Regions from separate parts of the Streptomyces sp. NBC_00250 genome, predicted to be linked through region 2. Evidence: riboswitches for the same ligand, from Rfam matches in the RefSeq annotation. Region 2 holds a riboswitch; each other region holds the start of a gene.

Region 1 (2,190 bases), 7.3 Mb from region 2:
ATCAGCGCCATGACCGCGATCTACGACACGATCCGCTCGCTCCACTGCGACGTGGAGACCACCTGCCTCGGCCAGGCCGCGTCCACCGCCGCCGTCCTGCTCGCCGCCGGCACCCCGGGCAAGCGCATGGTCCTGCCCGGCGCCCGGATCACCCTCCAGCAGCCGACCGTGGACGAGCCGGTACAGGGCCAGCTGAGCGACCTCGACCTCCAGGCCCGCGAGATCCTCCGGCTGCGCGCCCTGGTGGCCGGGATGCTCACCGAGCACACGGGGCAGGACCGGGAGCGCATCGACGCCGACCTCGACCGCCTCACCGTCCTGGACGCGTCGGCGGCGGTCTCGTACGGCCTGGTGGACCACGTGATCACGAACCGGCGCTCGGGCGCCGGCGGCACGGCGGGGTGAGCCGACCATGGTCCCCGAGCTGCCGCCGCTGCCCGCGCTGACACGCGCCGAGGGTGAACTCGTCGACGCCTACCTCGAAGTCGTCGACCTCCTCGGGAAGATCAATCCATCCAGAGGCGCGCATACCTATGGAGCACTTCGCGCCGCACAAGCCCTGGTGGGGCGGGCGGAGGCGCTCCTCCAGGCCCTGACACTCATGCATATGCGGGGCGAGAGCGAGGTGCACGCGGACACGTTGGCGCGCGCCCTCAGGGTGTTGGACGGGGAGCGCAGAGCACACCGCGTCACCGTCCCGCGAACTCGGGCGAGTTGACATTTCCGCGTGTCGTGTCGAGGCCCGGACGGCCGACACGCGCCGCAGAATCGCTCCCCCGTTCGGCGTAGTTGACGAGTCGACAAATGTGTCGGACGAGTTGCGCAACAGATGTACGCATCTGGCGGAATGGGACGTTCCGCCGCTGGTGCGAGGCTCATAGGCCAAACCTCCGAAGATCACAAAGGCTGTCTGTCCACCCGAACGGATCAGTCGTGAGGAGCCTCACATATCGCCGTTTCAGCTCGGATTTCGACCTTGGTGTGGGTCAAGATCCCTGTCGACGACAAGCCCCCGCCACCACGGCGGGGCGGTCCGGGCGGACGCCGAGTCCTGCCGCTGTCCCGGACGTCTGGTCGACAGGATTGGATCGGCAGGAGTGGAGGACCCGATTTTTACGGGACGTACGCGCTGCTTCGGCAGCGGGGCCGTCCCTTGGGGTGAAGCCGCGTCAGCGGCCGGGCATCTTCGCCAGCCCGAACCCGACAGGTCATCCTTCGCAGGCGGCTGACGAAGGGTTGCGCATGACCGCGCAGATGCACGTCCCGTCCCTGCTGTCCCGGGCCGGAGCCGTCTCGGCTCTCACCCTCGCCGCCGTCGGCGGCACGTTGTTCGCACCCGGTGCGGCGACGGAGGCCCAGGCAGCCACCACGCACGCGAACAAGGCACTGAGCGTCGCCGCGTCCAAGAAGGGAGCTCCGTACCGGTACGGGAGCACCGGACCCACGAGGTTCGACTGCTCCGGTCTGACGCTCTACGCGTACAAGAAGGCGGGCAAGTCGCTGCCCCGCACCGCGCAGCAGCAGTACAACAAGACCCGGCACATCTCCGCCTCCACCAGGCAGAAGGGGGACCTGGTCTTCTTCCACTCCGGCGGGAGGGTCTACCACGTGGGCATCTACGCCGGCAACGGCAAGGTCTGGCACTCGCCCAAGACGGGCTCCTGGGTGAAGCTCGACAGGATCTGGTCGTCGAAGGTCTACTACGGCCGCGTCCGCTGATCAGGCAGCGGTAGCGGTTCGTCCGTGAGGGGTGCGGTGGCGCCGCCGTACCCCTGACCGACAGGACAGGAGACCCCTAGCAGCTGGCCACGGGGGCGACCGTCCACGGAAGAGTGATCCAGACCGTCTTGCCGCCGTCGTCGGTCGGTGCGACGGACAGCCGACCCCCGGCCTCCGCCGCCAGGACGCGAATGATGACCATGCCCCGCCCGTTGTCCTGCTGGACGGCCGCCGGGAGGCGCCGCGGCCGGCGCGGATGGCTGTCGGTGACGCCGATGCGGAGCCGTTCCTCCCGCTCCAGACGCACGTCGACCGTGAAGGTGGGCGACTGGCCGAGGGTGTGCAGGACGGCGTTGGTGGCGAGTTCGGAGACGATCAGACGGATCGCGTCCGCGATCTCCGCGGCATCGTCGAGGCCCCAGCCGGTGAGGACGTCCGCGACGTACCGGCGGGCCGTGGGGACCGAGGCGG
Region 2 (2,190 bases):
GCGCCAGGCGTGCAGCCGGTCGGGCAGGACGGCGCCGATCCTGCCGGGTAGCCGGCGCTCGGCGGGGAGGGGCGGTGGGAGGGCTTCGAGCGCCTCGGCGACGAGCCGGTCCACCGGCACGGAGAGCAGGTCCCGCCAGCCCTCCGCGGCGGGTGCGGTCGTCGGCGGCTCGGCCCAGTCCGTGACGATCCGCTGCCAGGTGGCGCTCTCGTAGAGGACGGCGGCCTCACGGTCGAGGGCGTCGGGGTCGAGCAGGGAGGTGGGGGGCGACATCCGGGCGGCTCCTCGGTCGGGGTTACTCCATCTTTCAGGACGAATGTCGGTTTTGCGACTTATGCCCTTGAGTGCCCGTTGGGCCGAACGGGTCTTTATCACCCACTCCCCCATTAACAGAATTACCGTGCATATTCGGACATTGAGTACGTGGTGATGCGACTCACTTTCCCGGAGACTCCCGGGTGATCAGAATCCGCGCAGGCCCTGCGGGACAAGGAAGTTCGATGCCCCGGAGTCGCGGTCGATCTTGAATTCCATGAATTCGGTGATCCTTTCACCGACCCCTGGACTCAGATCCTCTTGTTCTCCGTCGCATTACTGGCCTACGGTCACCTCCATTCGAGCGGATCGCCGAATCCTGCCACCGCTCGAAATACCTCCCTTTCACCCGACGGCAGGAGCGGGGGACCCACGAATACGCCGGCCCGGATTCCGGGACGGCTCGGGGTGAAGCCGCGTGCGCGCGGCCGGACATCTCCAGTCCGAACCCGACAGCTCACCCCGAAGGCGCCGGAGAGGAATCCGTCATGCCTGCTCACGGTAAGCACCGCCGCCCCCGTCGCCGTTCCGTCTCCCGCGGACTCGCGCTGGTCGGTACGGGCGGAGCCGCCCTTGCCCTCCCGCTGCTCGCCCCCGCAGTGGCCGGTGCCGCGCCCGTTTCCGGAGCCCCGGAAATCGCCGTCAAGACCGTCGCCGCTCCGGTCGCCGCAACTGCCCTCACCAAGGCTCCCGCCGCCCCGGCCGCCGCGCGCACCTACACGGTCGTCAGTGGCGACTCGCTTTCCCTGATCGCCCAGAAGAAGGGAATTCAGGGCGGCTGGAAGGGCCTTTACCGGGCCAACAAGAGCGCCGTGGGTGACAATCCGTCACTTATTCACCCGGGCCTTGAACTGACGCTTCGTCGGGATGCCGTGAAGGCCGCCCCGGCACAGGCGAAGAAGGCTTCCACGACCGAACGGGCGAGCCGCTCCGAGCGCCGTACGGCCACCCCGGCCGTCGCCACCGGCACGGGTGCCTCCGCCGCCGCTCCCGCAGCCGCCGCGCCGGTCAAGGCCGCTCCCGTCGCCGCCACCCAGTACGCGAACAACCTCGACGGCTGGATCCGGCAGTCGCTGGACATCATGGCCCTGCGCGGCATCCCCGGTTCGTACGAGGGGATCCACCGCAACATCATGCGCGAGTCCTCCGGCAACCCCCAGGCCATCAACCTCTGGGACTCCAACGCCGTGGCCGGCACGCCCTCGAAGGGTCTGCTCCAGGTCATCGAGCCGACCTTCCTCGCCTATCACGTGCCCGGCACGTCGATGGACCTGTTCGACCCGGTCGCCAACATCACCGCCGCCTGCAACTACGCGGCCGACCGCTACGGCTCCATCGACAACGTCAACGGGGCCTACTGACCCCGGAAGTGCCCGGTGAACCAGGAGGTGGCGAGCTCCGCCACCTCCTCCAGGGCGCCCGGCTCCTCGAAGAGGTGCGTGGCGCCCTCCACGACCTCCAGCCTGCTCTCGCAGCGCAGCAGCGACTCGGCCCGCCGGTTGAGGTCCAGGACCAGCGCGTCCCTGCCTCCGACCACGAGGAGCGTCGGAGCCTTGACCCGGGCCAGGTGGTCGGCCGCGAGGTCCGGTCGGCCACCACGTGAGACCACGGCGGCCACGGTGGCCCCGGGGTCGCCCGCGGCCCACAGCGCGGCGGCCGCTCCCGTACTGGCGCCGAAGTAGCCGAGCGGGAGGCCGTCGCTCTCGGGCCGCTCGGCGAGCCACTCCGTGGCACGGGCGAGCCTGCCGGCGAGCAGCGGGGTGTCGAAGACATGCGCCCGGTCGACCGCCTCGACCTCGGTGAGCAGGTCGAACAGCAGCGTTCCGAGCCCCGCCCCGTTGAGCGCCGTCGCGACCGCCCGGTTCCGGGGGCTGT
Region 3 (2,190 bases), 4.1 Mb from region 2:
CCAGGACACCCCTTACGGGGTGCGGTTGGTGGTCGGCGACGTCCGGGGCAAGGGGATGGACGCGGTCGAGGCCGTCGCCATCGTCATCGGGGCGTTCCGGGAGGCGGCCGAGCAGGAGCGGACCCTGGAGGGCGTGGCGCAGCGCCTCGAACGGGCCCTCGCCCGGGAGGGCACCCGCCGGCACGGGCTCGACGCCTTCGAGGGGTTCACCACGGCCGTGCTGGCCGAGATCCCGCGCGGCGACGGGGGCGGCACCTTCGACGGTTTCGTACGGGTCGTCAACCGCGGGCATCCGCCCCCGCTGATGCTGTACGCGGACGGGCGTCTCGACACGCTGGAGCCGGGTGAGCCGGCGCTGCCGCTCGGCATGGGCGAGCTGGCGTCGTGGCCGGACCGGGCCGAGGCGCGGCCGTATCCGCCGGGCGCGACGCTGCTCTTCTACACCGACGGCCTCTCGGAGGCGCGGAACCCGGCGGGCGTCTTCTACGACCCGGGGGGGGCGGCTGGCGGGAGCGATCTTCCCGGGGCCCGAGGAACTGCTCGACGCCCTCGTGGACGACGTACGGCTGCACACGGGCGGCGGGTCGACGGACGACATGGCGCTGCTCGCGCTGAGCCGTCCGGCGGCGGGGCAGCCGGAGCGGCGGCGGACGATGCCGGTGGTGCCGCCGGGCGGGCCGGGAGCGCCGCGGGGCGAGCCCGGTCACCGGCCGTAGTCGCGAGGTGTCACTGCGATAACAATTGACATAACGTCAGATCGCGAGGGTTTCGGCACTCCTTGCTGAAGGGGGGTCAACTCGGGCCATTCCCCCTCAATTCAATGAATGATCAAGAGGAACAGCTTGGAATCGGCACCCCCTGTCTATTAACGTTCGATAACGCAGCGCGGTCGTCCCAGCCGTCGCAAGAGGCGGCACCGTGCGCACGCGCCGAATCCTGAAAAGGAACCGGGGAACCACTACTTGGGGTGAATCGGGCCCTTCGCACCTGTGCGACGAGCCCGTAGGAGACCTTCCTGCTCCGAACCCGTCAGCTAACCCGGTAGGCGAGAAGGAAGGAAAGGAGCGCGCCCCCGTGGCGTCCAACACTCCCGCACCCGAAGCCCCCTTCGATGCCTTCGGTGGTGGTGCGGGTCCTGCCGCCCCGGACACCGAGTGGAACCCCACCGAGGGCTCCCTCCGCGCCGAGAGCCGCTCCGGCGGCCGGCACCGTGTCGTCAAGCAGCGCTCCAACTTCGCCCGTTCCTCCACCGTCCTCGGTGTCGGTGTGATCGCGGCCGTCGGCGCCGGCGGCCTCGCCACCGCGCAGGAGAAGCCCCCGGTCGCCATTTCGCTCCCGGACCTTCCCGACCTCGCGGACCTCCACCTGCCGGACGCCCACGACCTCCCCGGTGTCGGTGACCTCCTCCCCGAGGAGTCCCACGAGACGGTCACCGCGGCCCGCGCCAACCCGAACCCGCTCACCGTCGCCACGTACGCCACCGCCGACGACGAACAGGGCACGAAGGCCACGCAGGTCACGCAGGCATCCCTGGTCAGCCGGGACGGTCAGGCCACCAAGGCCGCGACCGGCAACGCCGGCGAGGCCCTGCGCGCCCGCATCCTCCAGCAGGCCGAGCAGCAGCAGGCCTCCGCCGACGCCGCCGACAAGGCCGCGGCGGAGGAGGCGGCGGCCGAGAAGGCGGCCGCGGAGGCCGCGGCCAAGGCCGACGCCGCGGAGAAGGCGGCCGCCGAGGCGAAGGCCAAGGCCGAGGCGGAAGCCAAGGCGAAGGCGGAAGCCGAGGCCAAGGCGAAGGCCGAAGCGGCGGCCGAGGCCGAGCGCCTCGCCAAGCTCGCCGCGAGCTACACGCTGCCGCTCTCCTCGTACAGCCTCAGCGCCACCTACATGCAGTCCGGCTCGATGTGGTCCTCCGGCTACCACACCGGCCTCGACTTCGCCGCCCCCACCGGCACCCCGCTCAAGGCGGTCCACGGCGGCACCGTCAAGTCGGCCGGCTGGTCCGGCTCGTACGGCTACCGGGTCGTCCTGGAGCTGGAGGACGGCACCGAGATCTGGTACGCCCACATGTCGTCCATGACGGTCTCCGCTGGCCAGACCGTGGGCACCGGCGAGACGATCGGCCGCGTCGGCGCCACCGGCAACGTCACCGGCGCCCACCTCCACATGGAGGTCCACACGCCCGGCGGCTCC
Region 4 (2,190 bases), 1.5 Mb from region 2:
CGCTGGGTGACATATGCCACCGATAAAGAATTTGCCAAGCCGGAATAGAGCGGGAACACGCCGGAGGCCCGGCACGCGTGCGTGCCGGGCCTCCGAGTGACGACGGGGCGTCAGATGCTCACGCCGTGCGAACGCAGGGCGGAGATCGGGTCGATGTCGGAGCCGTACTCCGGCCCGGTGCGCATCTCGAAGTGCAGGTGCGGTCCGGTGACGTTGCCGGTCGCGCCGGAGAGACCGATCTGCTCTCCGCCGCTCACGGTCTGGCCGGCGGAGACGGAGATCGAGGAGAGGTGGGCGTACTGCGAGAAGGTGCCGTCGGCGTGCTGGATGACGACCTGGTTGCCGTACGCGCCGCCGTCGCCGGCGGAGTAGACGGTGCCGGGGCCGACCGCGACGATCGTGGTGCCGGTGGAGGCCATGAAGTCGACACCGGTGTGGTAGCCGGAGGACCACATCGAGCCCGCGGCGCGGTACGGGGTGGACATGCCGCCGCTGACGGGGGCGAACCAGCCGGAGGCGGAGGTCGCGCCGGCCGAGGAGGAGCCGGACGACTGGGTGCTCGCGGCCGGGGCGGCGGCGCGCTCGCTGCTCCGGGAGGCGCGCGCGGTGTCGCCGTTCTTCGCGGAGCTCTTCGTGGAGGCCTTCGCGGTGCTCTTGGGGGCGGCGGCCTTGGCGGTGCTCTTCGGCGCGGCGGCCTTGGCGGTGCTCTTGGCGCCGAGGGTGAGCTTCATGCCCGGCAGGATGAGCGAGGGGTTCTCGCCGACGACCTGGCGGTTGTCCGCGTACAGCTTCTGCCAGCCACCGGTGAGGTGGTGCTCGGCGGCGATCTTCGACAGGTAGTCGCCCCGCACGACGGAGTACGTCTTCGGCGCGGCCTTCGTGGTGGCGGGCGCGGCCTTGGCGGAGGCGGGGGCCTTCACCTGGGCGGCGGCGGTGACGGCCTGGCCGGGAGCGGTGGCCGGGGCGGCGGCGTGGGCGCCGGTGGCACCGAGGAGCGGGAGGGCGACGACGGCGCCTCCTGTACCGGCGGCGGCGATTCCGCGGGTGAGGCGGTTGGACTTGATGCGGCGGTGCTTACCCTTCGCGGGCATGGCGAATTCCTCTCCGGCGCCTGCGAGGTGAGCTGTCGGGTTCGGACTGGAGATGCCCGGCCGCGTTCTCACGCGGCTTCACCCCAAGCCGTCCTGCGTCGCGGGACCGGCGTACTTCCTGGGTCCCCCGCTCCTGCCACGCATGGGATGAGTGGAATTCCGGACGGTGGCAGGATTCGGCGGTCCGACCGGATTGACGGTGACGCTAGACGAGCGGGGTCTGCGCGAACAAGCCAATGATTTCCAACGGCTTTCCCCGTGCGGCCTTTCACCCGGAATTCCGGTCACCCTCCGTGGATGACGGGCCCTCGATTTCCTTTTTCCGTACGGCAATTGCTCAGGGCCGACGGCCACGATCCGTCACTTCTATGACCCTGCTCACGCGCTCGGGCCCATCTCGCCCGTAAACAGGGCGCGTTATACACAACGCCTCAATTCGGACAGATCCCCCATTCCCGTCCAGGGGGGTGCGCCATCGCGGCCCCACCTGGATGATTGCCCGTGGAACCGATCGCGCATCGGTCATCCGAACGTCGACCATCAGGAGCATCCGTGACGCAGCAGCTGCCGCAGGTCCCGCCCATCGAAGCGAACGAACCCGAGCTGGCCGAGGTCCGCAACTTCCGGGACGTGGGCGGCCTGCCGACGACGGACGGGCGCGCCGTGCACCCCGGCCGCCTCTTCCGCAGCGGCCACCTCGCCCACGCCACCGAGGAGGACGTCGTCTTCCTCGACTCGCTCGGACTGCACACCGTCTTCGACTTCCGGAACCTGGTCGACCGGAAGGTCGAGGGCCAGGACGTGGACCTCCCCGGCGTGCGGAACGTGAACATACCGCTCAGCGATCCGGCCGCGGGCAAGGAGTTCTGGAAGCTGGTCCGCGAGGGCGACATCGAGCAGCTGCGGGAGCTCCTCGGCGACGGCAAGGCCGCGACCCGAATGTCCGACTCGTACCGGAAGATGATTGTCGAGCGGACCGAGGAGCACAGCCGGGTCCTGCACTCCATGGCGGAGGACAGCCTCCCCGCCCTGATGCACTGCGCGGCCGGCAAGGACCGCGCCGGGCTGTCCATCGCGATCACCCTGCTCGCCCTCGGGG

What was found. A riboswitch is a leader RNA that binds a small molecule or an ion and turns the genes downstream of it on or off. The one in region 2 is predicted to bind cyclic di-AMP.
Region 1: it holds a riboswitch for cyclic di-AMP, as region 2 does, so the genes downstream of both, OG259_RS34795 (C40 family peptidase) here and OG259_RS01445 (LysM peptidoglycan-binding domain-containing protein) in region 2, are expected to answer to the same signal.
Region 3: it holds a riboswitch for cyclic di-AMP, as region 2 does, so the genes downstream of both, OG259_RS19925 (M23 family metallopeptidase) here and OG259_RS01445 (LysM peptidoglycan-binding domain-containing protein) in region 2, are expected to answer to the same signal.
Region 4: it holds a riboswitch for cyclic di-AMP, as region 2 does, so the genes downstream of both, OG259_RS07940 (LysM peptidoglycan-binding domain-containing M23 family metallopeptidase) here and OG259_RS01445 (LysM peptidoglycan-binding domain-containing protein) in region 2, are expected to answer to the same signal.

Annotation. Positions count from the first base shown of each region.
Region 1 covers NZ_CP108088.1:7,665,584-7,667,773, reverse strand. The annotation lists gene OG259_RS34805 (ATP-dependent Clp protease proteolytic subunit) at 1-405, shown strand, start outside; gene OG259_RS34800 (hypothetical protein) at 413-718, shown strand; cyclic di-AMP (ydaO/yuaA leader) riboswitch at 1,118-1,239, shown strand; gene OG259_RS34795 (C40 family peptidase) at 1,243-1,719, shown strand; gene OG259_RS34790 (ATP-binding protein) at 1,796-2,190, opposite strand, start outside.
Region 2 covers NZ_CP108088.1:321,863-324,052, forward strand. The annotation lists gene OG259_RS01440 (DUF6197 family protein) at 1-273, opposite strand, end outside; cyclic di-AMP (ydaO/yuaA leader) riboswitch at 616-799, shown strand; gene OG259_RS01445 (LysM peptidoglycan-binding domain-containing protein) at 804-1,676, shown strand; gene OG259_RS01450 (phosphoribosyltransferase family protein) at 1,670-2,190, opposite strand, start outside.
Region 3 covers NZ_CP108088.1:4,425,967-4,428,156, reverse strand. The annotation lists partial or broken gene OG259_RS19930 (PP2C family protein-serine/threonine phosphatase) at 1-716, shown strand, start outside; cyclic di-AMP (ydaO/yuaA leader) riboswitch at 918-1,063, shown strand; gene OG259_RS19925 (M23 family metallopeptidase) at 1,075-2,190, shown strand, end outside.
Region 4 covers NZ_CP108088.1:1,773,829-1,776,018, forward strand. The annotation lists gene OG259_RS07940 (LysM peptidoglycan-binding domain-containing M23 family metallopeptidase) at 111-1,091, opposite strand; cyclic di-AMP (ydaO/yuaA leader) riboswitch at 1,096-1,255, opposite strand; gene OG259_RS07945 (tyrosine-protein phosphatase) at 1,644-2,190, shown strand, end outside.